Regions from separate parts of the Neobacillus sp. 204 genome, predicted to be linked through region 4. Evidence: riboswitches for the same ligand, from Rfam matches in the RefSeq annotation. Region 4 holds a riboswitch; each other region holds the start of a gene.
The links. Region 4 has a riboswitch for cyclic di-GMP ahead of ACJ004_RS00670 (TadA family conjugal transfer-associated ATPase). Riboswitches for the same ligand answer to the same signal wherever they lie in the genome.

Region 1: it holds a riboswitch for cyclic di-GMP, as region 4 does, so the genes downstream of both, ACJ004_RS12100 (hypothetical protein) here and ACJ004_RS00670 (TadA family conjugal transfer-associated ATPase) in region 4, are expected to answer to the same signal.
Region 2: it holds a riboswitch for cyclic di-GMP, as region 4 does, so the genes downstream of both, ACJ004_RS07765 (anti-repressor SinI family protein) here and ACJ004_RS00670 (TadA family conjugal transfer-associated ATPase) in region 4, are expected to answer to the same signal.
Region 3: it holds a riboswitch for cyclic di-GMP, as region 4 does, so the genes downstream of both, ACJ004_RS27205 (hypothetical protein) here and ACJ004_RS00670 (TadA family conjugal transfer-associated ATPase) in region 4, are expected to answer to the same signal.

The regions. Positions count from the first base shown of each region.
Region 1 is NZ_JBJORY010000005.1:136,610-144,886, reverse strand. It holds gene fliT (flagellar protein FliT) at 1-288, shown strand, start outside; cyclic di-GMP riboswitch class I at 501-585, shown strand; gene ACJ004_RS12100 (hypothetical protein) at 733-1,047, shown strand; gene ACJ004_RS12095 (glucosaminidase domain-containing protein) at 1,197-1,880, shown strand; gene flgB (flagellar basal body rod protein FlgB) at 2,037-2,429, shown strand; gene flgC (flagellar basal body rod protein FlgC) at 2,435-2,890, shown strand; gene fliE (flagellar hook-basal body complex protein FliE) at 2,902-3,201, shown strand; gene fliF (flagellar basal-body MS-ring/collar protein FliF) at 3,233-4,822, shown strand; gene fliG (flagellar motor switch protein FliG) at 4,828-5,838, shown strand; gene ACJ004_RS12065 (FliH/SctL family protein) at 5,822-6,649, shown strand; gene fliI (flagellar protein export ATPase FliI) at 6,633-7,955, shown strand; gene fliJ (flagellar export protein FliJ) at 7,952-8,277, shown strand, end outside.
Region 2 is NZ_JBJORY010000003.1:111,460-119,736, forward strand. It holds gene map (type I methionyl aminopeptidase) at 1-325, opposite strand, end outside; gene ACJ004_RS07760 (helix-turn-helix domain-containing protein) at 595-921, shown strand; gene ACJ004_RS07765 (anti-repressor SinI family protein) at 1,011-1,133, opposite strand; cyclic di-GMP riboswitch class I at 1,164-1,253, opposite strand; gene ACJ004_RS07770 (hypothetical protein) at 1,866-2,078, shown strand; gene hutH (histidine ammonia-lyase) at 2,123-3,649, opposite strand; gene ACJ004_RS07780 (DNA topoisomerase III) at 3,974-6,064, shown strand; gene ACJ004_RS07785 (MDR family MFS transporter) at 6,168-7,436, shown strand; gene ACJ004_RS07790 (aminopeptidase) at 7,779-8,277, shown strand, end outside.
Region 3 is NZ_JBJORY010000021.1:17,195-24,419, reverse strand. It holds gene ACJ004_RS27230 (SRPBCC domain-containing protein) at 1-510, opposite strand, end outside; gene ACJ004_RS27225 (DoxX family protein) at 540-995, opposite strand; gene ACJ004_RS27220 (ArsR/SmtB family transcription factor) at 1,042-1,374, opposite strand; gene ACJ004_RS27215 (DUF3291 domain-containing protein) at 1,610-2,074, opposite strand; gene ACJ004_RS27210 (hypothetical protein) at 2,249-2,719, opposite strand; gene ACJ004_RS27205 (hypothetical protein) at 3,777-4,352, opposite strand; cyclic di-GMP riboswitch class II at 4,374-4,457, opposite strand; gene ACJ004_RS27200 (NUDIX hydrolase) at 4,914-5,357, opposite strand; gene ACJ004_RS27195 (DUF1835 domain-containing protein) at 5,608-6,633, opposite strand; gene ACJ004_RS27190 (hypothetical protein) at 7,185-7,225, shown strand, end outside.
Region 4 is NZ_JBJORY010000001.1:129,932-138,208, forward strand. It holds gene addA (helicase-exonuclease AddAB subunit AddA) at 1-1,624, shown strand, start outside; gene ACJ004_RS00640 (spore germination protein) at 1,841-2,059, opposite strand; gene ACJ004_RS00645 (spore germination protein GerPE) at 2,152-2,523, opposite strand; gene ACJ004_RS00650 (spore gernimation protein GerPD) at 2,529-2,705, opposite strand; gene gerPC (spore germination protein GerPC) at 2,702-3,316, opposite strand; gene ACJ004_RS00660 (spore germination protein GerPB) at 3,378-3,599, opposite strand; gene ACJ004_RS00665 (spore germination protein) at 3,618-3,839, opposite strand; cyclic di-GMP riboswitch class I at 4,098-4,184, shown strand; gene ACJ004_RS00670 (TadA family conjugal transfer-associated ATPase) at 4,380-5,525, shown strand; gene ACJ004_RS00675 (fumarylacetoacetate hydrolase family protein) at 5,679-6,587, shown strand; gene ACJ004_RS00680 (YisL family protein) at 6,724-7,080, shown strand; gene ACJ004_RS00685 (ubiquitin-like small modifier protein 1) at 7,213-7,485, shown strand; gene ACJ004_RS00690 (MoaD-like domain-containing protein) at 7,487-7,759, shown strand; gene ACJ004_RS00695 (aldehyde ferredoxin oxidoreductase family protein) at 7,804-8,277, opposite strand, start outside.

The DNA of each region.
Region 1 (8,277 bases), on a different contig from region 4:
GAAGAAAAGTTTGAGGAATTTGAGATCTTGGTAATTGATCGACAGACGTTAATGAGCAAAGTGGATGAACTGAAGAATAAGGAAACCAACTTCGAATATTCTCCAAACGCGAAGCAACGTTTGCAGTATATACATGCCATTGATCAGCTTATGACACAGTTAGTAGAAAAGAGTTTAACTGAAACCAAAATTCTCATCAATCAAATGAAAAAGCAAAAACAGGTTTCGAAACATTATCATCCTTATTTTAATCAAACAAATGGTGTATTTTTAGACTCAAAAAGATAAACTGACCTATTTTTAGAGTTTCAAGAATAGGTTTCTTTTTGTTAATGTGACAAGTTTTGACGAAAATATGGGCAAATTGTCATATTTATGCACGAAATAGTCTAAAGTACCTAGTTAATTCGACACAAAATGATAAAATAGTCGGATATTCGATAATGGTAAAACATTCTATTATTTGATTAAGAGATTACTTCGGATACTGAAACACAAAATCTCGATCAAGGCAAAACTGGTGAAAATCAGTGGCGCAAAGCTAAAGGGGCTAAGGGTAATTCACTATGCCAGCCAGCTGCCCAAAGATAGGGTGTTTTTACTAGGTGGAAAAATGTCGAAATAGGTATAGGACTCTATACCTGCAAAGCATTTTTTGTCTGCTAACCCCCTTCGGTAGAGGCGGGGTTATTTTTATACTCTTTAACACCAGTTAAAGGAGAGGGCGAAAAAATGTTCCTGCAACATGTGAAAACTGAAGAACGGGTGAATCACAAGATTTTAGACTTTTTGGAATTTAGAAAGAAGAAACCCTTCTTTATGAAACCGGTTAAAGTGACAATTGGATATCCAATCAACAGTTCCTATTATATTGTGAAAAATGTAGTTTATATGGGAAAACAAATTCTTGCGATGAAGGAAGAACTTGATACGACTTCGATTGTTTTAGTTGAAGGGACGATAGAAAATGGTCAACTAACATGTGTTTCAATGCTTTCGGAGGAGTGTTTGGGTGACGTAAGCAGGTTATTAGAAGGAGCCATTTAAACGCTTTCAACCTTGAAAACGAAATGGTTAAATAAAACTTCTTTATAATGCGTGACCACGGATCGCATCGTTGTCACGCATCTTTTCTGTCAAAACAAACCAGCTAGAACGTTAATAATGAGCATTCTATTAAGGGAAGGAGTATTCCATTGATTATTGGTGATGATTGGTTTACAAAAACGATGTTAATAAATACTTTATCCCGTAATGAGCAAGTAAAATCACAAATGGGGACAACCAAGATTGATTTTGGTGATCTTTTTACTTCAGTTTTAAATGAATTAATCCAAAAGGAGTTGCCAATTTCCTCTACACCAACTCTTCAATCGTTTGTAGATAATTTACCATCTAATAATTTAGCCTTAGTTAATGAAATCCCTAATACGGGACTTCTGAATAACACATTCAGTACAAACGAACCGTTACGTTTTCAAACGATCAGTTCAGAAAAGATAAATCAAATACTGGATGGGAAGCTCAAAGGAATGGGGGACGCGTTTATTAGTGCGGGTCAAAAGTATAATGTCAATCCTGCTTTATTAACAGCTATTGCCCAACATGAAACAGGAAATGGAACATCAAAAGCAGCCTATGTAAAGAATAATGTGGGTGGAATGATGGGGAAATATGGTTTGAAGTCGTATTCTTCGATTGAAGAAAGTATTATGGATATGGCTCGAAATCTAAGTAAGAATTATTTAGGGATGGGACTAACAAGTATTTCAAAAATTGCCGGAAAATATGCGCCCATTGGTGCGGATAATGACCCAACTGGATTAAACAACCATTGGGTAAATGGGGTTAGCAAGTATTTGGGACAACTTAAAGCATGATTTTAAAACAGTAATTAGTCATCTTGTAACATCTATGTAAAATTTGTTATAGATTTGCAAACCTTTTTTATAGTATATTGATTTATGGAAATAAAATGATATTGATATACTATCGAAATTTTTCAAAGTTTTTTAGTTAGAAAGGAGGGGGATCATTTGAACAATATTAGCCTCCTACAAAAGGCCTTAGATGCCTCAAGTTTACGCCAACAAGTTATTTCTAATAATATTTCAAATGCAGAAACTTCAGGTTATAAAGCAAAACAGGTCGTGTTTGAAGATGTACTAAAAAAACACCTAAACAATCAAACTAATTTTGTTGGTAATCGTTCTGATGCTCGTCATTTGGTAATTGGCAATCCAGCAGATATACCTACAGCCAATATTGTAGAGAATACAAATTCCGTAATGCAAAACAATGGTAATAACGTAGATATTGATGAAGAAATGACTCGTATGGGAAAGAATTCGCTCTGGTACTATACACTTACCGAGCAAATTAACAGTGAATTTCAACAATTATCGATTGCCATTAAAGGAAGGAGTTAAGGTATATGTTTGATTCATTAAATATTAGTGCTTCAGCCTTAACCGCTCAGCGTCTGCGAATGGATGTGGTATCGGCTAATATTGCTAATGCAGAAACTACAAGAGGAACATTTGTTAATGGTAAATGGGAGCCGTACCGTCGGAAGTTGGTTATGATGGAGCCGCGAGAAAAATCCTTTAATCAAATTTTACAAGGTGAAATGCAAAAACAAACAGAATCAAAAACACAGCTGCAAGGGGTAAGGGTTTCAGGAATTGTTAATGACAAGACCCCATTCAAACCGGTCTATGACCCAACAAACCCAGATGCCAATGCAGATGGATACATAATGATGCCAAATGTGGATGTATCAAAGGAAATGATCGATTTACTTGCTGCCTCAAGAGCATATGAAGCAAATGTCACGGCCTTCAATACAGGCAAGTCGATGATGTTAAAAGCTCTTGAAATGGGCCGTTAGGAGGGAAATAAATGGCTGTTTCTGGTATTAATTCTGGTTTAATCAAAATTAATCAAAATCCTTTTCAAAAAGTAGATTCTACTTCAACAAAAACTTCGTTTGCAAATATAATCCAAGGGTATTTGGAGAACGTGGATACCACGGTAAAGCAGGCTTCGGACCTTACGGTAAAAGCGGCAGCTGGGGAAGTAAACAACATACATGATGTTACAATTGCATCTCAAAAGTCTAAGGTAGCGTTAGAACTTACTGTTACTGTGAGGGATAAGGCGATCGAAGCTTATCAAGAAATGATGCGGATGCAATTTTAAAAGAATGATAGAAAGCTAGGCAGGGTGAGAGATGAAACGATCATGGACAGATCAACTTAAACAAACAGGAGAGCTCTTCAGCAATTACTGGAGGTCAAAAAGCTCGAAACAAAAAGGACTCATCATAGGGACATTTTTGGTTCTTTTAGTTGCCCTTTCTACCTTTATCTTTTTTGCGTCACGCCCTCAATATGTACCATTATATACGGGTCAACTCTCCCAGCGGGAAGTTGGGGACATTAAAGCAGAATTAGATAAGCAGGGTTACACAGATTATAAGCTATCCGAAACCGGCACCAGTTTGCAGGTTCCGCAAAAGGATGCACCTGACTTATTAGTAAGTCTTGCTTCGAAAGGATATCCGAAAGATAACAAAATAAATTACGATATTTTTGGTGAAAATTTATCTTTTGGGGCAACAGATCGGCAATACGACATCCTTGAACGTGAAGCGATGCAAAATCAAGTAGCTGAAGTCATCAAACATGTGGATGGGATCGCAAATGCTGAGGTAATTGTAACTTTGCCTGAAAATTCTGTGTTTATTCGCCAAGGTGATGAAGAAAAAGCTAGTGCGTCTGTCATGGTAGAAGTAGAGCCGGGAGCAAAACTTAGTTCTCAGCAAATAAAAGCCCTTTATACTTTAGTGGCACGAAGTGTACCGAATCTGCCGGTAGAAAATATCACGATAATGAACCAGTACAGCGAGACTCTTGCATTAACAGATGATGACAGTGAGGAAGGGCCGCTGGATAAATATGATGAACAGCGCAGGGTTCAAAAAAATGTTGAGCAGGATATTCAGCAGGATCTGCAAAGTTTATTGGGGAACATTCTCGGAACCGATAAAGTATTTGTACATACGTTCGTCAAAATGAATTTTGATAAAATCAAAACAGAAGAAAAGTTGGTAAAACCAACAGATGAAGATAACAATGGTATTGCTGTTAGTTCTGAAAAAACATCTAAATCCTACACAGGAACTGGATCCAATCCTGGTGGTGTTGTAGGAACCGGAGAGACAGATGTTCCCGGATATGTAGGAACTGATTCTGGCGGTGATAGTAATTATGAGGAATCGGAAAATAGAGTTAACTATGAAGTTAACCGTATTAATAACGAAATCATAAAAAGTCCGTATCAAATTGAGGATATTACTATAAATGTCGGTGTCGAACCGGATTCAGGAAACGCCAATACCTTATCAGCTGCTACACAGGAGAATATTAGAAATATTGTTGCGAATACGGTTCGTACGGCGCTTGGCCATCCAGAATTAACCCAAGCACAGATTGATGAACGGATTACCGTTTTCCCTCATGCCTTTGCCAAAAATACAACTGAGGAAAGTGCAACATCAAATAATTGGTTGCTTATTGGTGTAGCCGCGGCTGCAGCTGTTCTTTTAATCGGCGGTCTGATCTGGTGGATGATGAGACGTAGAAGACAAAAAGAAGAGTTAGAGGAAGAGTTAGAATTTGGATCTGCACCAGCTAAAGAACCTGACTATTTTGAAGAGCAGGATATGAGTGTTGAAAGTCAATTGAAGAAATTACTAGAACAAAGACCGGAAGATTTCTCAAAAGTAATTAGAACATGGATACATGAAGAGGAGGTATAAGTCCCATGGCTTCTGCATTAAAGTTGAATGGAAAACAAAAAACAGCAATATTGCTTATTGCGATGGGAAAGGAAGCTTCTGCAAAAGTATTCAAGTACCTGCCTGAGGAAGAGATCGATCAGATTACACTTGCAATTGCAAATATTCAAAAGGTCGATCCGAAAGAAAAAGAAGAAGTATTGAAGGAATTTCATGAAATGTGTATTGCTCAAGACTTTCTTCAAATGGGTGGTATTAGTTATGCACAGGATGTGTTAGAATCCGCCCTTGGTAAAGACCGTGCTCAAGAGATTATATTCCGATTAACGACACAGCTTCAGGTGAAGCCATTTGACTTTGCACGCCGTGTCGATGCAATGCAAATCTATCATTTTCTTCAAAATGAACATCCGCAGACCATTGCACTAGTACTTGCCCATTTGGAGCCGCAGCAATCGTCAATGATTCTTGCTTCCCTCGATGACGAATTGCAATCGGATGTTGCTAGAAGAATTGCGATGTTAGAACAAACTTCACCGGAAGTTATTAAAGAAGTAGAAAATATTCTCGAGCAAAAGCTAGCATCAACTATTCGTCATGACTTTAGTGTGGTTGGAGGAATTGACGCGATTGTCAGTATTCTTAATGGTGTGGACCGGACCACCGAGAAGAGCATTCTCGAGCAGCTTGAAAGGAAAGACGGGGAACTGGTTGAAGAAATCAAAAAACGGATGTTTGTCTTTGAAGATATTATTACTCTGGATAAACGAGCCATTCAACGTGTAATCCAGGAAGTAGATAACCAGGATTTGCTCTTGGCATTGAAAGCCTCAAGCCCAGAAGTCAAAAAGGTTATTTTCGAAAATATGTCTTCACGGATGGTCGAAACCTTCGAAGAAGAAATGCAATATCTTGGACCGGTTAGAGTCAAGGATGTTGAGGAATCACAAGGAAGAATTGTTTCTATCATTCGCCGTTTGGAAGATTCGGGCGAGTTAGTCATTGCACGAGGTGGGTCGGATGACGTCCTATTCTAAGGTGTTTAAGTCCTCCCATCTCTCTTTGATGGAAGAAAAAAAAGTAATTACCCAGCCTCGAATATTTTTCAGCACTAATGAAGAAGATGCCAATCATCAGCTGCTACTTGAAGCAGAGGGTTCTTTAGGGTATAGTGCACAGAAAATAATCCAAGAGGCGAAAGAACAAGCCCATTCGATCGTTGTAGCGGCCGAACAAAAGGCAAGTTCACTTATCGAAGCTGCTGAAGAAAAAATGAACCAATGGTGGGAAGAAAATCATCACAAATTAGCGGTCCTAGCACAAGAGTCCGAACAAAAAGGCTATCAAGATGGCTACATCGCTGGTAAGCAAGAAGCAGAGCTTGAAGTTGAAAGAGAGTATTTAGGAAAAATCGAGCAGGCACAAAACATGTTAGAACAGGCCTTTGCCCAAAAAGAAGCGATTATTTCTGAGGCTGAGCCTTTTCTGCTCGAGCTGAGTACAGTTATTGCAACCCATATCATAAAACAGGAATTAACTAGTAATCCTGACCAATATGTTGAACTGATTAAACAGCATATCATCCGCTTTAAAGAAAAAGAATTTATTACCGTCTGTGTCCATCCCGATGATTTTGATTTCATTCAAGCACAACGGGCCCATTTAGTTGCCGTAGTTAATGGTGAAACAGAAATCAAAATCATCCCTGACCATTCTGTTACGTCGAAAGGATGTATTATACGGACGGCCTATGGAAGTGTGGATGCCAGGATTGATACACAAATTGAGGAAATAAAGAAGGTCATTCTGGAAGCGAGAAGGGAGCCGGAAAGTGGAATTATCAGCTGAAAAATATGCCAAGCTTATTCGCAGCGTTGATCCGGTTCGAGTTAATGGGAAAATTACGCAAATCATTGGCCTTACCATTGAATCACAGGGGCCTGACGTTAGAATTGGTGAATTGTGCTCTATTTACCCAACAAATTCTCAAATTCCCATTCAAGCGGAAGTCGTCGGTATTCGAGAAAATAAAGTGCTGCTAATGCCTCTTGGAGAGGTTCGTTCCATTGGTCCAGGCTGTGATGTGGTTGCTAGTGGTAAACCGATGATGGTAAAAGCAGGCCGCCATTTGCTAGGCCGCATTCTTGATGGATTAGGTCAGCCCATCGACGGCAAACCAATGCCTGTTGGCTTAGAGGAAGTTCCTACCCATGCGGTTCCACCAAACCCATTAAGCAGACCTAGGATTCATTCACCATTAGGCGTGGGTGTTCGAACAATTGACGGATTATTAACCATGGGGAAAGGCCAGCGGATGGGAATCTTTGCCGGTAGTGGTGTGGGTAAAAGTACACTCCTTGGGATGATTTCTAGAAATACGACCGCGGATGTCAACGTCATTGCATTAATCGGCGAGAGAGGGCGGGAAGTCCTCGACTTTATCGAACAAAACCTTGGTGAGGAAGGGTTAAAAAAATCTGTTGTCATTGTAGCAACATCTGATCAACCTGCTCTGATTCGAATTAAAGGTGCGTTAATCGCTACTTCCATTGCGGAATATTTTCGTGATCAAGGAATGGACGTCATGCTTGTCATGGATTCTGTTACTCGCTTTGCCATGGCCCAAAGGGAAATCGGCTTAGCGATTGGAGAACCGCCAACAACCAAGGGGTATACACCGTCAGTATTCGCCATGCTTCCACAGTTATTAGAGCGGGCAGGAACAGGACCAAAGGGATCTATTTCAGCGATTTATACTGTTTTGGTTGATGGAGACGACATGAACGAGCCGATTGCTGACGCTGTTAGAGGAATTTTAGACGGTCATATTGTCCTTAATCGTGCGATTGGGGCTAAGGGGATTTTTCCAGCGATTGACGTGTTAAACAGTGTCAGCAGGGTGATGACGGAAATAACCTCGGATCAACATGTAAACGCTGCACGAAATTTTAAAAACTTGTTAGCTTCCTTTAATTCAGCAGAAGATTTAATTAATATTGGGGCATACAAAAAGGGTTCGAACCGTGATATTGATTTAGCGATGCGTCTAAAGCCGCAAATGGATCATTTTTTACGGCAAGGAATCTATGAACCTTCTAAACTAGAGGATGCCGAATCCTTCTTAACAACACAATTTGGAGCGATCATGCGATGAAATTTAACTTTTCCTTTCAAAAAGTACTTGATTTCAAAGAAAAAGAAAAAGAGATAGCTCATCAAGAATATGGCACGGTTAAACTTCAACAATCCCAACTAGAGGAACAAATAGAAGGTCTGGAAATGGTAAAGGATGAGGTGTTCAACCAATACAACCAAGTCCATCGAAAAACAGTTTGGGAGATTCAAGAGCTTCAAAATGAAATTGACCATGTCAACCAACAAATGAAAAAGCTGGAGCATCAATCCCAGTTAATACACCAAGAAGTAGAACAAAAACACCAATTGCTAATCGAAAAATCACAGGAAGCAAAAATGTG
Region 2 (8,277 bases), on a different contig from region 4:
ACCAAGCGGAATCTGCTAACGCGCCATTGTAATTGACAACCATATCCACTGTCACAATATCCCCTTCTTTTAAAGGTTCTTTCCTTGGAAAGCCATGGCATATTTCGTCATTTATACTCGCACAAGTAGCATATTCGTAGCCTTTATACCCTTTTTGTTCTGGGGTCGCGCCTTTTTTCTTAAGAAATTCTTCTACAAATACATCAATTTCCCATGTTGTAATACCTGGTTTAATCATTTTAGCAATTTCTTTATGACAAGCTGCCAAAATATCTCCAGCTTTTTTCATCGCATCAATTTCACGCTGTGATTTAAGGACAATCATTATTGGGTCCCCTTCCTTTTTAATTATTTTTATGTATGCAAATCAAAATGGTTATTCGACTAAAAACATACCTCAAAAGAATTATACATTATGCCGTAATAGGCAACACTTTTTATATTAACTCTATCCTGGTATTTTTTCAAAGATACTTTGACTAAACTAATTCTCAAAGTTCAAAAATTGTCATATTTCTTTGTTCTTAATATGGTGCTTTTCCATTCTTTTTGTTAGAATTAACGTAAAGTGAATAATAATTGGGTGTGAGACTAATGATTGGTGATCGCGTAAAAAAATTTCGCTTAGATAGAAAAATGTCACTTTCCGAACTTGCTGCTCAAGCTGGGGTGGCTAAATCATATTTAAGTAACCTTGAAAATAATAAACAAGAGAACCCTTCTATAAAGTTCCTAGAAAAAATTGCTGTTGTTTTGAATATTCCTGTGGACCATTTGATACATGAAGAAATCAATAAAGAGGAATTAGATATTGATTGGATGAATCTAGTCAAAGATGCAATGAAGTCTGGTGTATCTAAGGAACAATTTCGGGATTTCCTTGAATTTAATAAGTGGCGAATTAATCAAAACGATAAATAGATATAAAAGATCTTATTGAAAAGAAAAGCATTCTACAAAAAACGTGATTTTTTTGTAGAATGCTTTTTATTTATGTACGTTTAACGTGATTATCTCTTGTTAATCAAGAAATCACGAACTGCTTCTATGGATAACCCTAAGTCCTTTGCTTCTAATATGAGTGCCATCCATTCTTGATCGATTACTTCTACATTATTTTCGGTTATAACCATTCTACTCACTCCTAAAATACATAATGTATTCCAGGTAACCCGGCCATCTTAGCATGTAAAACATACCTTAGATCCTCGGCTTTGCGTCCCTGCTTTTCAACAGGTTTGCCTTTTTCTGATTCCAACACAACTTAAGTCACTGTATTAATGTTTTTTTCATTGTTTTGATAGGTCGATATACTTAATCCTCATTGATATTATATCTAGTGCTATTTCAGTAGGGTGTTGTAATTTGTCGTAATTTTACAATATTCAAAAAACTTTTTCTAACAATTAATCCCATATTTCTACAAAAATATCCCAATTTAAATCGAATCCTTGCAGCTTTATGTCAAAATGATGGAACTTTGAACAATTTCTTTCCTTCTCATTATGTTGAATAACCATTAAAAGATATATTTATCACTTCAATATTTGTCTAAATTGTGACAATTAGCATATAATGTAAACAACACGACTATTATCATAATATTAATAATATTCAAATATTGGTGGTGAAGCAGTTCGATGCCCCTTATTCATGTGTTAAACTTTTCTATTCCGATTGCATTTATTGTGTTTGCTGGCTATTTATTGGACCGCATATGCAAGCCAGAGCTCTCAAAACAAAAAGCTGATGAAGAGTGAATCTATGTAAGATTCCTCTTTCAATCAGCTTTTTCTTTTTATGTGCTAATCAAAAAGTAATTATTTCACTCTATTTTGGGAATGATACTTGCGAAGACGAAAGGAGTGTTGAATTTGGCACGCGGAGAACATTTTGAACATAAAAAGAAGCATCATCCAGGGAACTTCCCTAAAGACACTTTAACAGAAAAACAGGGGAAAGAAGCAGTCGGTGACGAGGAATTCCTAGTGGTACGGGAAGCCTTTAAAAATCGAGTTGAAAATGAGGAAGAATATCGAGGAGATACTGCTCGTTTGCTCAATGATCAGACAGAATAAAAAGGCGTGAGCACCACACGCCTTTTTATTCTTAGGAATTCCCCTTAGAATTGTCCTTTTTCAATACTTAAAGTTCTAATAAGTTGCGAAAATTCTATGGACTTAAGCCACTCAGCAACTTTTTCTATATCTTTTGAGAACACTCTATCTTGTGTAATGGACGCTACCTGTTCGCGACCTTTATCAAAAAACACCCTAGTATGTGTTGCCATTTTATCAATTCCGCGAATCTCCACTGCCTGCATGGCACAAATCAGTTCAATCGCCAAAACTCTTCTTGCATTTTGGATAATTTGATAAGCATGCCTTGAGGCAATTGTGCCCATGCTTACATGGTCCTCTTGATTGGCAGATGAAGGAATAGAATCGACACTTGCTGGATGGGCAAGTGTTTTATTCTCTGATACCAGTGCTGCAGCCGCATATTGCATGATCATCGCACCCGATTGCAAACCAGGTTGTGGACTTAAAAATGCCGGTAAATCATTTAGCTGAGGATTTACCAAGCGTTCAATTCGTCTTTCCGAAATATTTGCCAGTTCGGCAACGGCAATTTTCATAAAATCCATCGCAAAAGCAATCGGCTGCCCGTGAAAGTTCCCCCCTGAGATCACCTTTTCCCCGTTATCAAAAATTAACGGATTATCTGTTGCGGCATTCATTTCAATCTCTAATTTTTCCTTTACATAATCCAAAGCCTGCCATGAGGCACCATGAACCTGTGGAATACACCGGAGTGAATAAGCATCTTGAACTCGTAACTCACCCTGCTGGGTTGTTAACAAACTATCGCTTAAATAGCGGCGGATTCTTGCTGCTGTATCAATTTGCTGTTTATACCCTCTTGCCACCTGAACTTCTTCCGCAAATGCATCGATAATTCCATTTAACCCTTCCATTGTCATGGAAGCAATCAGCTCACTTTCTTGTGCCAGCTGCTCTGCTTCCAAGTAACCGATAACTCCCATAGCAGTCATCGCTTGGGTTCCATTAATAAGGGCAAGACCTTCTTTTGCTTCCAATGTTAAGGGTAAAATACCTTCTTGTTGAAGTGCATTAAAAGCTTCCATTTGCTCGCCTTTGTAAAATACTTCCCCTTCACCAATTAATACCAATGCCAGATGAGAAAGCGGGGCTAAATCACCACTTGCCCCAAGGGAACCTTGCTGCGGGATGACAGGAATAATGTCTTGATTTACTAATTCTAATAACTTTTCAATGACAATCGGCCTGACACCTGAAAATCCCTTGAGGAGTGCGTTAGCCCGGAGTAGCACCATTGCTTTTGCAACAATTTCTGGAAAAGGATCGCCCACTCCGCATGCATGAGAACGAATTAGATTAAGCTGAAGATCTTGGACATGGTTCTTATCAATGAGTACGTCGCTGAATTTTCCAAACCCTGTCGTAATTCCATAAACCACCTTTGATTCTGCCACAATTCTTTCCACTGCTTCACGACTCTTCTTGACTGCTTCCATGCTCTCGGCTGAAGCCATGACCTTTTGCTTACGATATAAAACATCCTTCATTTGCTTTAATGTTAAACTTCCACCTGTTAGTGTTATCATTTTGTCTCTCTCCTCTACCACTGTAGTATAATAAAGAAAGAGGCTGGATTCCGAATCTACTCGATTGGGAGTCCAGCCTCTTTTATAATTAATAGATTGAATATTTTCAGATGCCTCATTGGTATCATTCCATTCTTTAATTATCTTAATGATAATTATTGTATGGGATACAAAGCTTATTTGTCAATTGAATTTTCAGAATTTTAGCACGATAACACTTTAGTACAATAATAAATGAAAGGTAAAAAGCTCAGGTTACAAAATATCTTGAGTTTCCGTTATACTATATAAAGGTAAAAATGGATGTACCTGAAAGGAGTAATTATGAAATCTCTCGTACTTGCAGAAAAGCCAAGTGTGGCTCGTGAACTCGCACGCGTTCTTGGCTGCAATCAAAAACATAAAAGCTATATGGAAGGCAATCAATACATTGTCACATGGGCACTAGGACACTTAATCGAATTAAAAATGCCGGAACATTATGATACGAAATATAAAACATGGAATTTGGAGGATTTACCGATTATTCCCCCAAAAATGGGCTTGATGGTGATGAAGCAGACAAATCATCAATTCCGTGCTATTGAAGCGTTAGCAAAACGGAAAGACATTAACGAATGTATCATTGCTACGGATGCCGGTCGTGAAGGCGAACTGGTAGCACGCTGGATTCTTGAAAAGATTCGGTGGAACAAACCATTAAAAAGATTATGGATTTCTTCGCAAACAGATAAAGCCATTAAAGACGGGTTCAAGCAATTGAAACCTGGCAAACAGTTTGAGGACCTCTACCATTCAGCCGTTTGCCGAGCAGAAGCTGATTGGCTAATCGGATTGAATGTAACAAGAGCACTAACCACAAAATATAAAGATCCACTTTCTGCAGGACGGGTTCAGACCCCTACTCTTGCCCTTGTTTTAGACCGAGAGCAGCAGATTCAATCCTTTGTCCCAAAGGAATATTGGACGATTCGTGCCGAAATTGGCCCACTTTCAACGGATTGGGAACGTGACAATGAAAAACGCATCTTCGATAAGGTAAAAGCCGAAACCATCCAAACGAAAGTAAATGGTAAAAAGGCCGTGCTTGATAAAATTGACCGCAAGAAAAAGTCAGAACCACAGCCGTTGCCTTACGATTTAACTGAACTTCAACGAGATGCCAATAAGCGGTTTGGTTTTTCTGCGAAAAAGACCTCATCCGTCTTACAACGTCTTTACGAGCAATACAAATTGGTCACTTATCCTAGAACGGATTCACGCTATTTAACAACAGATATGATAAGCACCATGACAGACCGTCTGCATGGCATGGCTTCAGGGTATAAGGAGGAAGTCCGTCCGCTTCTTGCAAAAAAGGGTCTTGTGCTCGCCAAACGGGTTTTTAACAACGAAAAGGTAACCGATCATCACGCGATTATCCCAACGGAACAACGATTAAATCTAAGTGAACTTGATTCAGATGAAAGAAAACTCTACGACATCATTGCCAGACGTTTCTTAGCTCTGTTTTTACCAGCTTATGAATTTGAAACCATTCAAGCAACCTTTAAGGTCGAAGGTGAGACTTTTACCGCCAAAGAAACGAATGTTATTGATTTAGGCTTCAAAAAGGTGTTAGGAAAAGAAGAGGCAGAACCATTAACCTCTGGACTGCAAAAGTTAGCCCAGGGACAATCCTTTACCGTCAAAAGCAGCTCGCTCAACCAAAAATGGACTGAGCCGCCGCACCGCTATTCTGAGGCTGATGTTCTATCGCAAATGGAGAAGTTCGGTCTAGGGACCCCAGCAACAAGAGCAGAAATTATTGAAAGACTTGTGGACACGGAAGTCGTGGAACGTCAGAACGGGCGCTTCCACTCTACGAAAAAAGGCAAGCAACTCATTGACCTTGTCAATGATGAACTAAAATCACCAGAACTAACGGCCAAATGGGAACAAGAACTTGAAAAAATCTCAAAAGGCAAGGCAGATCCAAAAGCCTTTTTACAAAACATCCGCCGGCAAACAGAGCAGTTGGTTTCCGAAATTAAAAAAAGTGAAAAGTCCTATCGGGCTCACAATTTAACCGGCTCAAGATGTCCTGAATGTAACGAGTTTCTAAAGGAGAGGAATACGAAAGAAGGTAAAATTCTCGTTTGCTCGAGTCCTGAGTGTTCATTCCGGAAACGAAAGGATCCAAAGCTTTCAAACCGTCGCTGCCCACAGTGCCATAAAAAGATGGAGATTCATAATGGAAAGGCAGGCGCGTACTTCCAATGCCGCCGTTGTAATGTGGTTGAAAAAGCAGAAGACAAGAAAAAAGCAGTTAATAAAAAGGAAGCACAAAAGCTCGTCCAGAAATATTCAAAAAACGAAGATTTCGGCAACAGCTTAGGCGATTTACTGAAACAAGCCTTAAAAAATCAGGAATAACCATTAATGGTAAGCACTCTTAATGTGCTTACCATTTCTGTTGTAAGTTTTTCTAAATTGCTAGTTTGGTGATAGATCAAAGATTAAGAAACGAGGACAATGTATGAGGATTAGGGATTGGGATCCTAATTTAAAGGTTCGCTTGTTTAGCGAAGCGATGATGAACATCACTTTTTGGATGTTTTTTCCATTTTTAACAATTTATTTTTCAGAAGAGTTTGGTAAAAGTAAAGCAGGTTTATTATTAGTTTTTTCACAGGTGTTTTCCGTGCTTGCTAACCTAATGGGCGGGTACTGTGCGGACCGATTCGGGAGGAAAAGAATGATGGTTCTATCTGCTATCGGTCAAGGACTTTCGTTTATCGCGTTTGCCTTCGCTAGTTCACCTTGGTTTCAATCCCCTTGGATGGGTTTTGTCGCCTTTGCAGTAGCCGGTGTTTTCGGTTCCTTTTATTGGCCTGCAAGCCAAGCAATGGTGGCGGATGTAGTCGATGAAAAAGACAGAAGCAATGTGTTTGCCATTTTTTACACATCTATTAATATTGCAGTTGTAATTGGTCCTATTCTAGGTGCGATTTTTTATGTTCACTATCGTTTCCAACTCTTGCTTATTGCTGGGTTAGTTTGTATTTCCTTAGGACTTATCTTAGCCAAATGGACTCGAGAAACCGTACCGGTAAAGAATAACGCCTTTTCTTCAGACGGGAAATGGTATTACTTTTTAAAAAATCAAGTGAAGGATTATTCACTGATTGTAAAAGATAAAACCTTTCTGCTATTTATTCTGGCAGGAGTATTAGCTGGGCAGACCTTTATGCAATTGGACTTATTGATTCCTGTTTATATAAAGGATGTCTACCAAGCTCAAAGCCTTTTTTCACTAGGGAATTGGTCATTTTCGGTCAATGGTGAACAGGCTTTTGGACTGGTACTCGCGGAAAATGGCTTCCTCGTCGCCCTGCTGACTGTGATTGTCACGAAGTGGATGAGTAATTATTATGAAAGAAATGTATTTATTCTCTCCTCTGTTGTTTATGCGGTTTCAATGATTCTTTTTAGTCAAACCACATGGATATGGGGGTTAATGATAGCGATGGCTGTCTTCACCTTTGCTGAATTAATGGGTGCTGGGCTCCAGCAAAGCTTTGTATCGAGACTTGCTCCTGAGCATATGCGCGGTCAATATTTCGCTGCAGCAAGCTTACGTTTTACTATTAGCCGTACGATTGCACCACTTGCGATTCCCATGACTGTCTTGCTCGGGTATAATTGGACGTTTTTTGTGTTAGTTATACTCGCCCTATTAAGCGCTGGGATGTATTGGGTCATGTTTTATTCCTTTGAAAAACAAAAGATCAGTTCACAAATGTAAAATTTGGTCAATAAATCGCCAATATTTGTACTAAATTGTTCACATTTTCCTAATTTGTATTATAATTAACTTATTAAGTTATTATTATAAGGACGGTGGAAACAATGGAATTATCTCAGTTCATGTCTCCCACATCATGGTCAGGTATTATTACATTCTTAGTGCTATTTTCCGCAGGAGTTTATCTTAATATAAAAGTATACGGCAGCAAGATGCAGTAAAGATGAAAATTCTTTACTGCTTTTTTTTATTTACTGCGGCTTTTTGATTGAAAGCAAGTAGTTTCTTTTTCCAATTAATAACGCTACAATATAGGAAGATTCAGAAAAAGGAGACGTACATATGAGTGAATTTCAAAAAAACCTTGAAAAATATGCTGAACTCGCCGTTAAGGTTGGTGTAAATGTTCAGCAGGGTCAAACTTTAGTCGTAAACGCTACCTTAGATTCGGCAGATTTTGTTCGCTTGATCGCTAAAAAGGCGTACGAAACTGGTGCACAAAATGTCATCGTCAACTGGAACGACGATACCGTGACTAGAACCAAATATGACTTGGCTCCAGATGACGCTTTCCTTGAGTACCCTGTTTGGCGTGCCAAAGAAATGGAAGATTTAGCAGCCAAAGGTGCAGCTTTTATGTCGGTTATTGCCACAAGCCCAGATTTGTTAAAAGGTGTGAATCCAGAACGTATTTCAAACTTTAATAAAGCGGCAGGAACGGCATTGGCAAATTATCGGAAAGCAATACAATCTGATAAAGTGAGTTGGACTGTTATCGCAGCAGCGTCACCTGCATGGGCTGCAAAAGTATTCCCTGATGAGCCTGCAGAGAACCAAGTAA
Region 3 (7,225 bases), on a different contig from region 4:
GTGCTGAAGAACTTCTTCCAGGCGGTCCCAAGTTTCGGTGATTCCTTGCATCATGCCCATGTCAGTGACGGTCTTGAGGGTCTCCGCCGACGCATATTCAGCACGGTTGATCAGCTTCGTCTTACCGCCGCCCAAATCGATGAATTCCAATGTAACATCAGACGATGGCATGGCATCATTCGTATTGCCTTCGGCATCCGAGAAGAAATCGACGTAGATGATCTTCTCAGGCTCGATAATCTCCTTATAAACCCCTTTTCCCCAAGATTCCATACCGAAAAATTCACCTTGGTTTTGATCGACGCACTTCATGCAGTAGTGCCAAACACCACCCGACCGGAAATCCACGTTGCATACAGGAAGCTCCCAGCCTCTGGGCCCCCACCAGCGTTTGAGATGCTCGGGGTCTTTAAACATATTGAACACGAGGTCGCGCGGCGCATCGAAAATCCGCTCCAGCACAAGTACCCGATCGTTCTCCACCCTTGAAATCATAGTGTTGTTTGACATTTCCATTCCTCCCAATAATTTTTGTTAAGTTATTTCGAATTACTTAATGAAACGGCATTTCGTTTTTTATGGTAAAAAACATAGGACCCTGCAATCAAAATGTACCCAATAATGAAAAATACCCAAGGATCGCCCACTGCTATAGTTGAGTACATGGCACCCGTCAAATCGATGACAAACCCGGCATAAGCCCATTCCTTAATTCGCGGAAAGCCAGGCATCAGAATCGCTATTACACCTAACAGTTTGGCAACGCCAATAAAGGGAAGAAGGTATGCAGGGTACCCTAAATGTTTGAATAAAGCAACTGCTTCAGGGGCAGACATTATATCAGGAATAGAACCTAAAAGCATTAATGCTATCAACAGGCCCGTAAAAAACCAGTATCCTATTGTTATTTTCTTCAGAGATACCTTATTTTCTTCATTGGCTTTGTCATTCCTGATGAGTTTCCGATCTTCTACAGACGTCAAAAGGTTTTCCATGATCTCATACCTCCAATATTATTTTTTTAAATCTTTGGCAGGACTCCTATTTGTCGTCATGGTTCACATCCTTTCTTTGTAGGTCCTGCAGGTAATCGTCCAAGCGGTCGAATCTCTCGTTCCAAATGTTGCGGTAGGACTCCAACCAGGAATCAAGCTCTTTAAACGGCTCGGCCCTCAGCTTGTAGATCCGTCGATTGGAGATTGCATTCACCTCGACGAGTCCTGCATTACTTAGTACACGAAGATGTTTGGAAGCTTGAGGCTGGTTTAGCCCAAGTCGGTCAGCAATTTCCCCTACAGTGAGAGGGCCGTCACGCAAGAGTTCGACAATGTGTAGCCGGTTGGGCTCAGCAAGAGCATTCAAAGTTGTTTTCATGAATTCAATATACCTTAAAAGGAATATTCCTGTCAAGGAATATTCAAAATATTTTTTAGCAACGGTTTTCTGATGTTCGATAAAAAGGATAGAGGACATTAACACGAACAAAAAATATTTACCAATAGCAAGAGCGTCTATTATCATATACTAACCTATTTGATTCACCAGATATGTCAAGAAAGAAGAATAGTGATTTTCTCAGCTTCCTAAACGTTAATAAGAGACCACCCTGCTACTTAAGCATACACGTCTCCCCTTTTTCATCAAACGCGTGCTTAAAGTCAAACGCAAAAGGAGTGGGTCCATGTTGAAAATAATAGTTGTATCTCTTGAAAGCCTCCTCCCATGAGACATCCTTCACCTTTTCTGTCCACCACACTACATATGAAAGGTGTCTCTCTTGATAAGGCTCCATCCATCTGCTCCTATTTCGCAACGCTTGGCTATGCTTACCTGAATAGGTAAAACGATATAAGGATTGAAGGCTTTTCCATACTGTTAGTGTCAGGACAGGGTAACCTTTCCCTTTAGCTTCTTCAGGGAAAGGCACTCCATCTGATGAAAACTCCTCTATAAGATGTCCTGATACAGATGCCTGACGCATTACTTTATATCCCATTTCATAAAACTCACGAGATGCAGGGTGGTCATAGGGGTGATTTAGCCTACCAACAGTATAAATTGAAACTAAAGCCATAAACAGCCCTCCATTTACAGTCTATACCTAGGTATATTCAGGTAAGATGGGTTCTTATAACTTATAGTTACCACGTACAAAATAGTTAACATGAAAAAGAGCGATTATTAATGCTAACCTTCTTCGTTAGTTGCATAAGGAAAAAGCGATACCTTTGTTGAAGTATCGCCCGCTTTAGTTGAATAATCTCTTTTTATTTTCATAAATGAATTGAAATCCATATAAGAAAAAAGCCTTGTAGAAGAAGTATAGGAAGAATTGAAATGCATTAAGTCGAACTAATTTAAATAATTTTATCTTTGCAAATAAACTTTTAGCTAGAAATGTAAAAATTAATTGAAAAAGAGCATTTAGCAAGATAAACTTTTTGAAATTTCCGTATGTCCATTTTAATGACCATAAAGCCACCGCCAACATTGGACCTATTAAAAAAGGAAATTCATTATGAAAAAAGGAATGTGGTTTATTATAAAAAGACCACCATCTACGTTTCTTTCCAATCGGAACATCAATACAATTTATTAAGAATACAAAGATAAAGGCTGGAAAAAATCTCTTTATACTTCGCCTTTCCAAAAAAGAAACTGTAATCCATGAGAGTAATACCATTGCAATATTAAATAACCACTTATTTTTCATTGACATATTAATACCCCATTATCTAAAAGGAATCATTTAACTTATTATATCTCCTTCGTTATTTAACTATCCTGACCTTTAGTGGAACAAGGAAAGCGACTGTCCTTATTGAACAATCGCACCCGTTACTTTAAGTACATTCTTCACAATCTTATCCAATCATAAAATTTATTTAGCAAGAATGACCTCATACTCAATAAACAAGCAATCTATCTTCGATTTCGCTGTGTGACCTAAAATCGACTTTCATATTTGGCTTGTATGGGCTTTTTCTGTTTGTTCTAGGGTGTAAAAATTGGGAGCGGCATTAAAATTCGATGTGGGGGCCATTATTGGGCTTTATAGGTCAAATCTCATTTTTGGTCAAATTCGACCATTTTGGTAATCGCTGAAGGTTGGGAAATAACGAATTTATCCAATTGGTTAAACTCAGTTTTTCTCCTGTTTTCTTAGCTTTTCATACACTGTTATTGTCCAACATTAACCAGTTGGTTTGCGCTTACATTGCTGATATACTAGGAAGTGGCTGCAAAAGCCACCTGAAAGATTACTACATGGTTTGGACAATTGGCGCCGTTGTTTACACCGAATGACTTGAGTGATTGCTTTTACGTTCTTTAAATCAGAAAATCCGATTAAATTTTTACATAATTAAATTTGATAAAAAAGGCTGTTTCACTTTTTGATTGTGTTGTTTAACACTAATGGTTCACTTATTTTGTTTTTTTGTAATTTTTCTTCAACTATAATGCCACGTTAGTGGAACAAGCAAAAAAAGCTGCCGAAGCTGCCACTGATCTTAAACTCTTGCTCCCGTTTGTTTAAGTACATTATTTCACAATCTTGTACGTAGAAAACAATCGTCTCTCAGATTGTGAAATGCAATCCTATCTAATAATTTTCTAATTCATTATTTAAATCACTTAAAATTACATCTATCTCGATCATTACGGTATCTTAATTTGTCGGAAAAATGGTTGGTATAATTCCATCTACCCTCATTTGCATAACCAAAAAAAAAACAGCCATTTAATGACTGCTTTCCGCACTATTACATTACATGTCACTGGATAGGTACAACGATTGGTGCTACTGGTGTATTTGGCATTGCAACATCTACTCCATTATAGTGTGCGTATAATCCACCTTCGCTCTTTGTTAATTGAACGTCTGTAATAATTGCTTCTACCCAAGCTCCAGTTTCTGGATCAATAACGTGACGATTGCCAGTTAAAGGGTCACCTGCAACTGGTACAGTTCCTTCAATTATTACTGAAAGTGGATCAATACCTTTTAAGTTAAAGCCAGTGATTTGTTTGCTTGTACGAGCATCATACCCTACACTAGCACTAACAGATACATGTTTTGGTACTGTGATATCATGATGTACAGTTTTCTTACCTGCTGAAGTGTCCCATACCTCTGTTACATCATAAGTATCTTGAGTGTCATAAGTAAAAGTAAGACCGCTTGCATTTTTCTGTAAAGCAGAATTACTCCATTCATATGCCAATTGTACATCACCTTTACCTACAAAACCTGTTCCTGTTGCGTCAACCGATACTGCTGCACTTGCAGAACTAACCGCAAGTCCTACTGATAGGATACCCGCTAAAGCTAAACTCGTCATTTTTTTCATATATATTCCCCCTATAAAATAATAATTAAAGGTGGGTTACACTACTAGCTCCATATGGCTCAAGTGTCCATTTACGAACCATATTTCCTCGCTCCCTTTACACCGAGAACCCTCGTATGCAATTTGAATTATAAATGTTTTAGAAAATTAAGTAAATTGGGGGAATTCGAATATTTTCTATAGGCTTTATATACTATTTTTTATTGATTTGATACAAAAAATGTAGAATTATGAAATTAATCGGGAAAATAATAATTATTTTTATCAAAAACACACAAAAAATGCCAATTTTTTGTGTTTAGTCGAGTGTTTAATTTGGGGGAATTTAAGCTAAAAACGATAAACTTTGCGAAAACTGCCCTTCAGAAAGACAGGCATCATCAAAAAATGATTAGATGAAAGAAGATATAAAAGTAGGTTATGTGAAATGACCTAATCCCTCTTAAACAAACCTGCCCCTATAGTTGCATAAGAAAAGCCGCCGTAACTGGCAGCTGGATCTTCAACTAATGCACCCGTTACTTAAAATGTATTCTTTCACATACTTAACTTATTACGAGTTTAAAGTTGTTCATTATAAATACTAATTGAGTGTAACTCCTCTTTTAATAAGTTAACTATTATTTGCTTTAATACACTTGGTTCCCGTAATTCCTCATCATCGAATTTTACAAGGTCACTTACCTTAACCCATCTACTATCTGAAATCTCTTCTTCCTCTAGTTTTAATAAACCTCCAGTAACCTCACCAGTAAAATGAAATAAAATAACTTGATTATTTGTGCTACTGACAAAATTATATACACCAGTTGTGCTATTAAGTTTTACATCAAAGCCTGTTTCCTCTTTTACTTCTCTACGAGCTGAAAAGAGAATGTCTTCACCGTTTTCAATGCGTCCACTCGGAAAGTTCCACATTTCAATGGCAGTTGGTTTATTTTCTCTTATCATTAAGACTTCATCATCTCTGAATATTGATACACTAACAACTAAAACAATCCCAATTTAAGCCATTTTTTCCAGTTGAAAGCTATCATCCCAAGAAAATTCTCCTTTACTATTCAACAATCCTGCACTGTTAGTTAAATAAAAAGGGTCACTGCAGCGATCACTTTCTTTAACTATTGCATCCTTTAGCTTAAGTACATTTCTTCACAAACAATTTTACGAAAGTTATAAAGACCATTAATAAAGAGAACCTCATTTTCTGAGTTTCTCTTAATGTATCTCTTCACTTTGCTTTTCAATAAAAGATTTACTTAAATTTAATCCCGTAATAACGCATTGCCTCTAGGCCACCTTCATATTCAAAAATTCCCTTTTCGATTAATTTCCTAACCCTATATTCCAAAAAGCTGTCACCGATAAATTGAAGAATATGTCCATAAACTTCACCAACTAATCTTGCACACATAATAAAGCCCTTTTTCTTCCCAATCAGCTTCTTAGCTTTTTCAATTATAAAATCATCGTAATAGTCTTCAGGTACAACTTTTATTTCTCCGTTTTCCCATATTCTTAATGTACCAGGATTGTTTGAGAGGTCTAACCACTCTTTTTCAAAATGCTTACACTCTATGTCTGATAAAATCTGCTTGTTTTCTTGGCTATATTTATATATGGTTTGTAATTCTTCTAAAATTATTTCACCCGAAAAAAAGGGTACATACTTCTTAGCCTTTTTATCAAACAATTTTCTATACAATGTTGCGGTATCAATGATTGAAATATTGTTTTTTTGTTCCCGCAACAAATACAGTGTAAAAAAAAGTGCTGTTTGTTCATTTGCATTTTCTGATACCCAGATGTAAATTGGAAGATCATTAGGAATTGATAATACTTGAGAAATGACTTTCGGCAAACTTTCTTTATAAAATTCAACTTCATATTCATTAGATAAGTTGTTTTTTAACCAATCAAATCTATCTGTTTGTCCCTTTTCGGTATCTAAACTATAAATAGGAGCAATAGAGAAATTGTCGTGGTAAGCAATAATAAACTCTTCTTCTAGTAGGTTCAATTCTTTTAATGGTTGTCTTAAATATGGGTATCCAAATTGTATATGAACTTTTTTGTAATTACTTTTTCCAAATGGATCTGATTGTGTAACTTTTGGATAGAGAATTTCATTAAAAATTTCTTTAAGATCATTTGCAATCTCAACTAAAGAGTTCTCTTTATCCTCCAACAATGCAATCCTATAAAGAATAAATTGCAAGTATGACCTTACTTCCTGTTCTGGCAAGTCCTTTACTATATTCTTTATATCGAGAATATCCACCTAAAAACTCCTTCTATAATCGATTAAAGGTATTAAACATAAATAAAAAATGTCTCTTTTTGAAGTTATTTTTCCCAAATATTCTTAGCTTAACCTGCCTGTTAGCTCCATAACAAAAAAGGATCGCCTCAGCGATTCCTCTTGAGCTAACCTGCTTCGTTAGCACAACAAGAAAAGGGAACGCTGCCGTAATCCCAATATTCAACTCGGAAATTCGCTTTATAATGTATCTCATCTGGGCAATGCTCATTTTATGTGGGTGCCGTTCAGTGACAAAAATAGCTGGATCTTTATCCTGGCGTAGGTCTATGTATCGTCTCAGCCAGATTTCACAACGTATATTAAAATAGACTTCCCTTTCTTTATCACCTTTTCCAATCACTAATCAAAGAATAAATACATAAAAGTTATGGGAAGGTAAGAAAAAAAGAAAGGATAAAAGTAATGAACAAACAATCCGAAAACAAGAAAAGTTACCCTTAAATCCATTTAGTAAACTTATTAGACGTATTTGGTATGTTTCCCTTGCTATCGGTTCAATAGGATTGATATTGCAATACAAATTTGAGATAAAGGAAATTTTTTGGATTAT
Region 4 (8,277 bases):
GACGGAATGGCGCTCTATGGCAAGGCAGGGTTCACTGTCTGAGTTAATCTGGCAACTATACCGAGATACCCAGTTTTATGATTTTGTTGGTGGTTTGCCAGGAGGAAAACAGCGTCAAGCTAACCTTCGAGCATTATACGACAGAGCACGGCAATACGAACAAACTACTTTCCGAGGACTGTTCAGATTCCTTCGGTTTATTGAACGAATGATTGAAAGAGGGGACGATCTCGGGGCAGCAAGGGCCCTTGGTGAGCAAGAGGACGTTGTCCGGATTATGACCATTCATAGCAGCAAAGGTCTTGAATTTCCTGTCGTTTTCATGGCGGGGATGGCACGAACCTTTAATATGGCGGATATTCGTAAACCCTTTATGCTTGATAAAGAATATGGATTTGCTTCTAAATATGTAAATGCAGAAAAAAGAATTTCATACCCATCCTTACCACAAATTGCTTTTAAGCGAAAAAAGAAAATGGAAATGCTAGCCGAAGAAATGCGTATTTTATATGTGGCCATGACTAGGGCAAAAGAAAAGCTTTATTTAACCGCAACACTGAAAGATGCGCTCAAAAAAATTGACCAATGGCAGGACGTTGCATCGAATCCAGAATGGTTGCTAAAGGATTATGAACGGGCAGCTGTTTCAAGCTATATTGATTGGATTGGTCCAGCCCTTGTCCGCCACCAGGACTCTAGGGAATTTAGGAGTGGTGAAGCCGTTCATGCCCTTGTTCCTGAAGAAATCACAAGTCATCCTTCTTTATGGAGAATTTCTCTGATCAGTGCTGAGGAAGTGAAGCAGAAGGAACCAGAAGAAGGAATGGAAGGGGACTATTTTCTTGAAAGTGTCGAAAAAGGTGAACTTGTCCCAACCACTTCACCTTTTGCTGAAGAAATTAAGTCACGCTTAGATTGGGAATATTCCTATTCAAATGCCGCGGTTCATCGCTCGAAACAATCCGTTTCTGAAATAAAACGCCAAAGAGAAATAGCGGATGAGCAAAGCGGGACGGATCTTGTAAATCACTTTAAAAAATCGATTGTCAAACGCCCAAAATTTATGCAGGAAAAGCAATTAAGTCCAGCTGAACGTGGCTCAGCCATGCACATGGTCATGCAGCACGTCGATTTAACTAAATCAATTAGTCCGGAATCTCTTCATGAACAATTAACATGGATGGTCAACAATGAATTGTTGACACCCGAACAGGCTGCAGTAATCGATAAAAACTTGATTGTTCAATTTTTCCATTCAGATTTGGGGCAAAGGTATTTTAATGCTAAAACAATCAACAGAGAAGTTCCATTTACCCTTTCCATGCATGCTCGAGATGTGTATCCTGCTTGGAACGAGGAAGAAGAATCTGTATTTGTACAAGGGATTATTGACTGTATCTTTGAGGATGAAAATGGGCTTGTTTTGGTGGATTATAAGACTGACCGAATTTCTGAACGCTATAAAGGAGGGTTTGAACAAGCAAAACCCATTCTTGAAAATCGCTACAAGATGCAAATTAACTTATATACCCGAGCAATAGAACAAATTTGGAAAAGAAAAGTCACGGAAAGGTATTTGTTTTTCTTTGATGGGGCCCATATTTTGAAGGTTGAAAAAGATTAATAAAGGTTCTTTTCGTAAACTTTGTTGCCATTGGGGCTTAATAAGGGTCATCTACTAAGTTTCTAGGCAATTTTCGCAAATGTTCTTTCGAAAAGATGCCACGAAGAATTTAGTTATTCGGGTTGATGAACTTTTACGAAAAACAACAAACTATGCGAAAATAGCCTTAATACAAGAAAAATGACATAGACCATTTAGGTTGGTTTATGTCATTTTTTAATTATTATCTACAATTGGCTGGTCAACTACTTTCGTATCAAGTACATTCGTACCACTTAATCCTGAATTAGACACAATGAATCCACCAGTATTAAATGCACCTGAACCTGCATTTGTCTTTGAGGCGCTCTTTGGAGAGATATACACAGTATCTCCAAATTGTACAATCCCTCCACTTACGTGAACTATTTGAACGGGGCCGATAATCGCTGGCATGACAAACATCCTTTTTAGTAAACTTACTAATCATCCTTTATAGTAACTTATGCTATTATTTTTGTCCCTGTTCGCCTACATCTACTTCTTTTCTAGGAACTTGGAAGTAACTGCCGAATATGCTTAACTCTCGCCTCCATGGAAATATGGCGGCTGTTCCCAACGTGTAAGAGTGACCCTGCAGCTATTCCAGTAATATCAATCTTACTAACCTTAATGAGTGGGTTTGGATTTTGACGGTAGTATGAGAAAGATTCATTAATTGGGAGAAAAGGAATAGGTTCGGAATAAACCCGATAATTGGCCATATTCCCCTCGTTGCCATAAAAAAATTCGATTTCCCTTTGGACAGCGAGTGCACTTGAAAGTCCATTGATTATACAAGAATCCCCTAGCTGTACTGTAGAGGAAAAAGAGACGATTTTAATAATTATATTATCTACACAAGAGGTTCTCTGCAGCATGATGATCACTCCGGTGAAAGAGGAACAAACGGACCAATGATTAAGGATTCCGCGGGTGTATCAAAAGTTGACGCCAACTGAATTGTTTCCGTATCGCCCACCATTACTAACGATGAACTTGATACCCCAGTAATTTTTATGTTTTCGACAAAGAGTTCACGGTTATAAACTTGAAAGTTCATTCTGTTTTCATCCCTTTCAGATTTTCAGGTAAATTGCTGAAAAAAACATTCACCCCATTTCGAATTTCCTTCTTTAGTTCTTCAATAATAAAATCGTCCGAAGGGGCATTTTCAGAAGAACGGCTGCTAGAGGAATTGGAGGTTAAATGATAATCAATCCTGCTTGGAAGCTGTTTCCTGATGTCTTGTTTTATGAACGATAAATATTCATCATTCGGTTGAACGTTTAATTCCCTCTGGGCAGCCTCAACTATTGGAGGTAAATCCGTTTCTAAATATCTGTAAATCGCTTCCTCGATTTTCATTGATCTTTGCATTTGCAGTTTTGGTGAAATTGGGGTGGTTAAGGACTGATTTTGGATTGCGAAGTCTTCAATTCCGGATAAATCGGACGGGTTTAGACCGATATTCAATGTCCCTTCGAGAGTCTCAACCTTCAATTGATCAAATTTATATTCAATTTTGTCTACATGAATGGACTGTTTTTCATTTAATTTTTTGATATCTTCTTTCATTTTCTGGAGAGCATTCTCTAAAGCTAGAATTCTCTGCTCCTGGGCTTGAATACACATCTGCAGCCATTGAAGATATTGGGAATAATCCTGATACATATAATCACCTCACAATTAATTCGCCAATAATTTTACCCGAATAATATCGATTAGGACGGTCTTACTTATCCTGTTTTCTAACGGCAGCTTGCAGGGGTACTGCTGGTGCTCCTGATAAAGTGCCTGAAGTTTGTGGTGCAGGTTGTGTAAATCCTCCGGTATTATATAAATGAGCCATAGGTTTGATAATCCCAGCACTGCCTATTTGTAAAACCGAGGAATTGGTAATTCCGCCAATTTTAATGAAATTTATTTGAATGGACTGCTGTATATAAAAATTCATTTACACCCACCTACTCATTTATGCATTCAGTGCAATCCCTTGATCGTAAACATCTGGATCATGGGTATTTGTAGAACTAACATTATTATGGAGCTGTAGGCTATCCCCCGTGTTGAAGGATCCAGCGCCGGAAAAGGTTTTTGCAGCCGAGAATGGCATAATTTTATAAACATCTCCAATATGGAAAACAGAACTGCTCCCAAGTGTAATGACCTGTGCAACTCCAACAATTGCTGGCATTTTCAACACCCTTTTTTCATAGTATCTTCTACATCCTATGTTTGGGCAAAAGTAATGTGATTCAATCGCCCAAATAATTAAAACAGGAGCCAAATTGTGCTTATTCATATTTGTTAGTAACTTTATAGGGGTATATTTTAAAGGCGGTTATAATTACCTGTTATTTTCGACGATAAATGATAAATTAGTAGGATATTCGATAAATCGAAAAGGGACTATTATGTGATTAAGAGATCAGTTGGAAAAATAAACACTGAATCTCGATAAAGGCAAAGTTGATGAAAATCAGTGACGCAAAGCTACAGGGGCTAAGGTGCATTTGCATTATGCCAGCCAGTTACCGAAAGATAGGGTGTTTCATATTAGTTATGCTATGTCTGCATAGGTTTCCTATGTCTATATAGTTTTCTTTGATTTTTACCCCCCTATCGGTAATGGCGGGGTTATTTCTATTTTAGAAGGAAAAATCCGTCCATTTGATGCTGGCGGCTTGAGGCTTTTCCCTTGAGGTAAAAACGATTAAAGGTGGGTGGAAAACTTATGGGCTTACTCGATCAAATTCCAGAAAAAGGACAGCTATGTGGGGAGATTCAAATTGATAAACCAATCAATGACCTAAATGGCCTAGGACCCATATTTCCCCTTCTATTAGATGAAGATGTGTCAGAGGTTATGGTGAATGGTCCTAAACAAGTATACTGTGAACGAAAAGGGAAGTTAGTTTTAACCCCAGTCCAATTCCGCGACAATGAACATGTCATGAAGGTGATTGATAAAATTGTCGCCCCGTTAGGTCGGAGAATTGATAAAAGTTTGCCAATTTTAGATGCCAGGCTTCCAGATGGGTCACATGTAAATGCGATGATTCCTCACTTGGCATTAAATGAGCCAACAATCACTATCAGGAAATCTTCAAAGTATCCTCGCCAAATTGACGATTTAATTAACTTTGGAACAGTGACGAAGGAAATGGCTAACTTTCTGGATGCATGTGTGAAAGCTCGATTAAATATTTTTGTTAGTGGTGGCCCGGGTTCTGGGAAAACAACCACGCTAAATGTACTCTCAAACTTTATACCTGAGGGTGAAAGGATTGTAACGATTGAGGATATTGCAGAGATACAATTGGGACAAGCATATGTGATTTCTCTTGAGACACAACCGCCTGCTAATGTGGAAGAAGGGGCAGACTCTATTCACGAGCTTGTGAGGAACACATTACGGATGAGTCCCGATCGGGTCATCATCGGGGAAGTACGCGGTGAAGAAGCATTTGATATTCTCCAGTCTATGAATAGGGGCCAAGGGGGATTATTGGCGACAGGGCATTCAAAAAGTCCAAAGGATATGATTGCACGATTAGAGACAATGGTTCGTTTATCAGGTGTAGACCTTCCGATAAAAGCAATTCGGGAGCATATAGCCAAGGCGATAGATGTAATTATACAGCAAACCCGTTTGAAAGATGGAACAAGGAAAATAGTTAATATAACTGAAATACGAGGAATGGAAGATGAAAATATTGTTCTTCAAGATATCTTCTCCTTTAAACAAGAAGGGCTTAACTCAGAGGGGAAAATTATTGGACAATTAATATCAACTGGTGTCCGCCCTAAATTTTATGATCGTCTGATGGAATCTGGAATTAATATCCCAGCCTCAGTGTTTATAGACAATGAGGAGTAAAAAAATGAAAGGACTCCTCACGAATTTAAAAATAGTAAAGAGCTGATCCCTATTAGTCGGGGATCAGTTTTTTGTGACCCCTTTATATTTGTTCGATTAAAATGTTTATTTTAAAATAATAAGTGTAGTTAATTTAAAACTTGAGGTGAAATCATGAAATTTGTAACAGTCAAATATAAACAGGAATCATTTGTGGGCTTGGTTGACACAAAAGATACAAAAGTGCTTTTACTTAATCCTGCAGAAGAAGTAATGACAGGGCAAAAAAGCTTCCCTTCTTCTTTGCTGGAATGTATTACTGATGGAGAGATCTTTATCAAAAAAGTTAATGGGTTAATCGATTGGGCAGAAACAAGAGAAAATACAGATTCAATTTATATTCCAATCGAAGAGGTAACACTATTAGCACCAATTCCAAAACCAAGTAAGAATATCTTTTGTGTAGGGAAAAATTATGCGGAACACGCGATTGAAATGGGTAGTGAAGCAGATATACCTGAGCATATTATGGTCTTTACGAAAGCACCAACAACAGTTATTGGACCTAATGAAAAGGTGCTAACCCACCAAAATGTAACGAATCAATTGGATTATGAAGGTGAGCTTGCCGTCATCATTGGTAAAAAAGGTCAGGGAATAAAAAAAGAAGAAGCCTTGGATTATATTTTTGGATATACCATTCTTAATGATGTAACCGCACGAGATTTACAATCGCGCCACAAGCAATTTTTTATCGGCAAAAGCCTTGATACGACCTGTCCGATGGGCCCTTGGATTGTCCACAAAAGTATGATTGAAAATCCCAATCAGTTAAGTATTCATACGGTGGTAAATGGGGAGGTAAGGCAGAACTCAAACACAAAGAATTTTATTTTTCCGATTGAAGAGATTATCTCCGTTCTATCAGCAGGAATGACACTAGAACCAGGAGACATTATTGCGACTGGAACACCAGCTGGGGTAGGGAAAGGGTTTAAACCCCCTAAATTTTTATCTCCCGGTGATCAAATGGAAGTCACGATTGAAAAGATTGGAACACTGAAAAATACCATTCAGAAATAAAGATTAGTACCCAATTCTATTATAGTATTCCTATGCTTGTTACTATATTTGATTTACTTTTTTTCGTGTTTATTAACTGTTTATGGTATGATTAGGTTCGAAAACAATGAAATTTTATACATTAGGAGGGGCACTATTGATTCACGGACATATCACGGCTTGGCTTTTAGCACTAATCTTATTTATTGTTGCACTTTTCTTACATAAAGGTGGAAAAGAAAAAGGTGCTAAAATCGTTCATATGATTTTACGAGTATTATATTTGCTAATTATTGCAACAGGGGTAGGGCTTCTATTTTCGGTTTACAAGATTGACGTTTGGTATGTTTTAAAAGCGGTTGTTGGACTATGGGTAATTGGATTATTCGAAATGATCCTTAGCCGTGTAGCGAATAAAAGAAGAACATCTGTATTTTGGATTCAGTTCGTTATCGCATGGGTCCTTGTTTTATATCTAGGCGGGAAATTGCCTATGTCATTTTTACACCCATAAAATGTAATCATAACTAACAAAGGCTGCCTGCGAACACGGCAGTCTTCTTTTATTTGTAAAATATAATAAACATCGTGACAATGATAACTTTTGTGTTTTAATATGGAAATAAGTAGAGGGGAGAGGATCCATATGCTCGTGAAAGTGTTTGCTAATCTCCGTCAAATATGTGGAGGGGTAACGGTAGACGTTCAACCTGATGGTGAACGAGTAATAGATGTACTTGATAAAATGATTGAAATGTTTCCACCATTAAAAGATGAAATCTTTACAGCTGAAAAGGAACTGCTCCCGTTTGTTCATGTCTATGTAAATGGGAGAAATATCATTCATTTGGATGACTTAGAAACGAAAGTAGTTGAGACGGATCAATTTGCTCTATTTCCGCCGGTAGCCGGTGGCTGATATGATAATAAGAGATTTAGAGTTTCGGGGGATAAGGATTGAACATCTTGGCATGTATTTTGAAGAACTTGGTGCTAAGCCAATGACTGCCACGTTCCCTTACATATATGAAGCGGAAAACTGGAGTGGACAAATCATATCGGAGGAAGAAATTTCATTTACTTCAAGTTTTAAAATAAATTCCGTCCAAGTGCGTTTTTGTGCTCCTGACGATCATACTCTCAATGAGGTAATCAAAAATTACCGCTTTAAAACAACGAGAATCGGTGGATAAAAAAACTTCTGCACTTTGTGTGCAGAAGTTTTTTTGATATTTTCTTAGACAGTTTGTTGTGTTTCAGGATCGATAATACCTAATTCACGTAGTTTCTCATCTGTGACGAGACCGTCTTTCCAGCCGCGGACTTGATAGTACTCTTCAAGCATGATGTCCATATGGCTGACATGTCCTGCACTGTTTCCAGATGCCGGTTCTTCTGTAAACCGTTTTGGAAGGAAGTCATCCTCCCGCTTATTAAATCCAGCAAGGTTATTATAATAACGTTCAAGATTATAAATTCTCTCCCCGGCCTTCATAACGTCTTCTGCTGTCAGCTGATTCCCTGTCATTGCACTATATTGTTCAGCATAATGTTCCGCGCTTTCTGAGAAGGAGGAGAACTTACATATATTCATAGAATCGGAGAAGGCGAGCATGTCTTGGAATACTTTTAATAATTCGCCTTTTCCTTCTGGTTTTAAGCGGTCAGTTGGTTCAGGTATACCGGCAATTTCACTGGCAACAGTGTATCC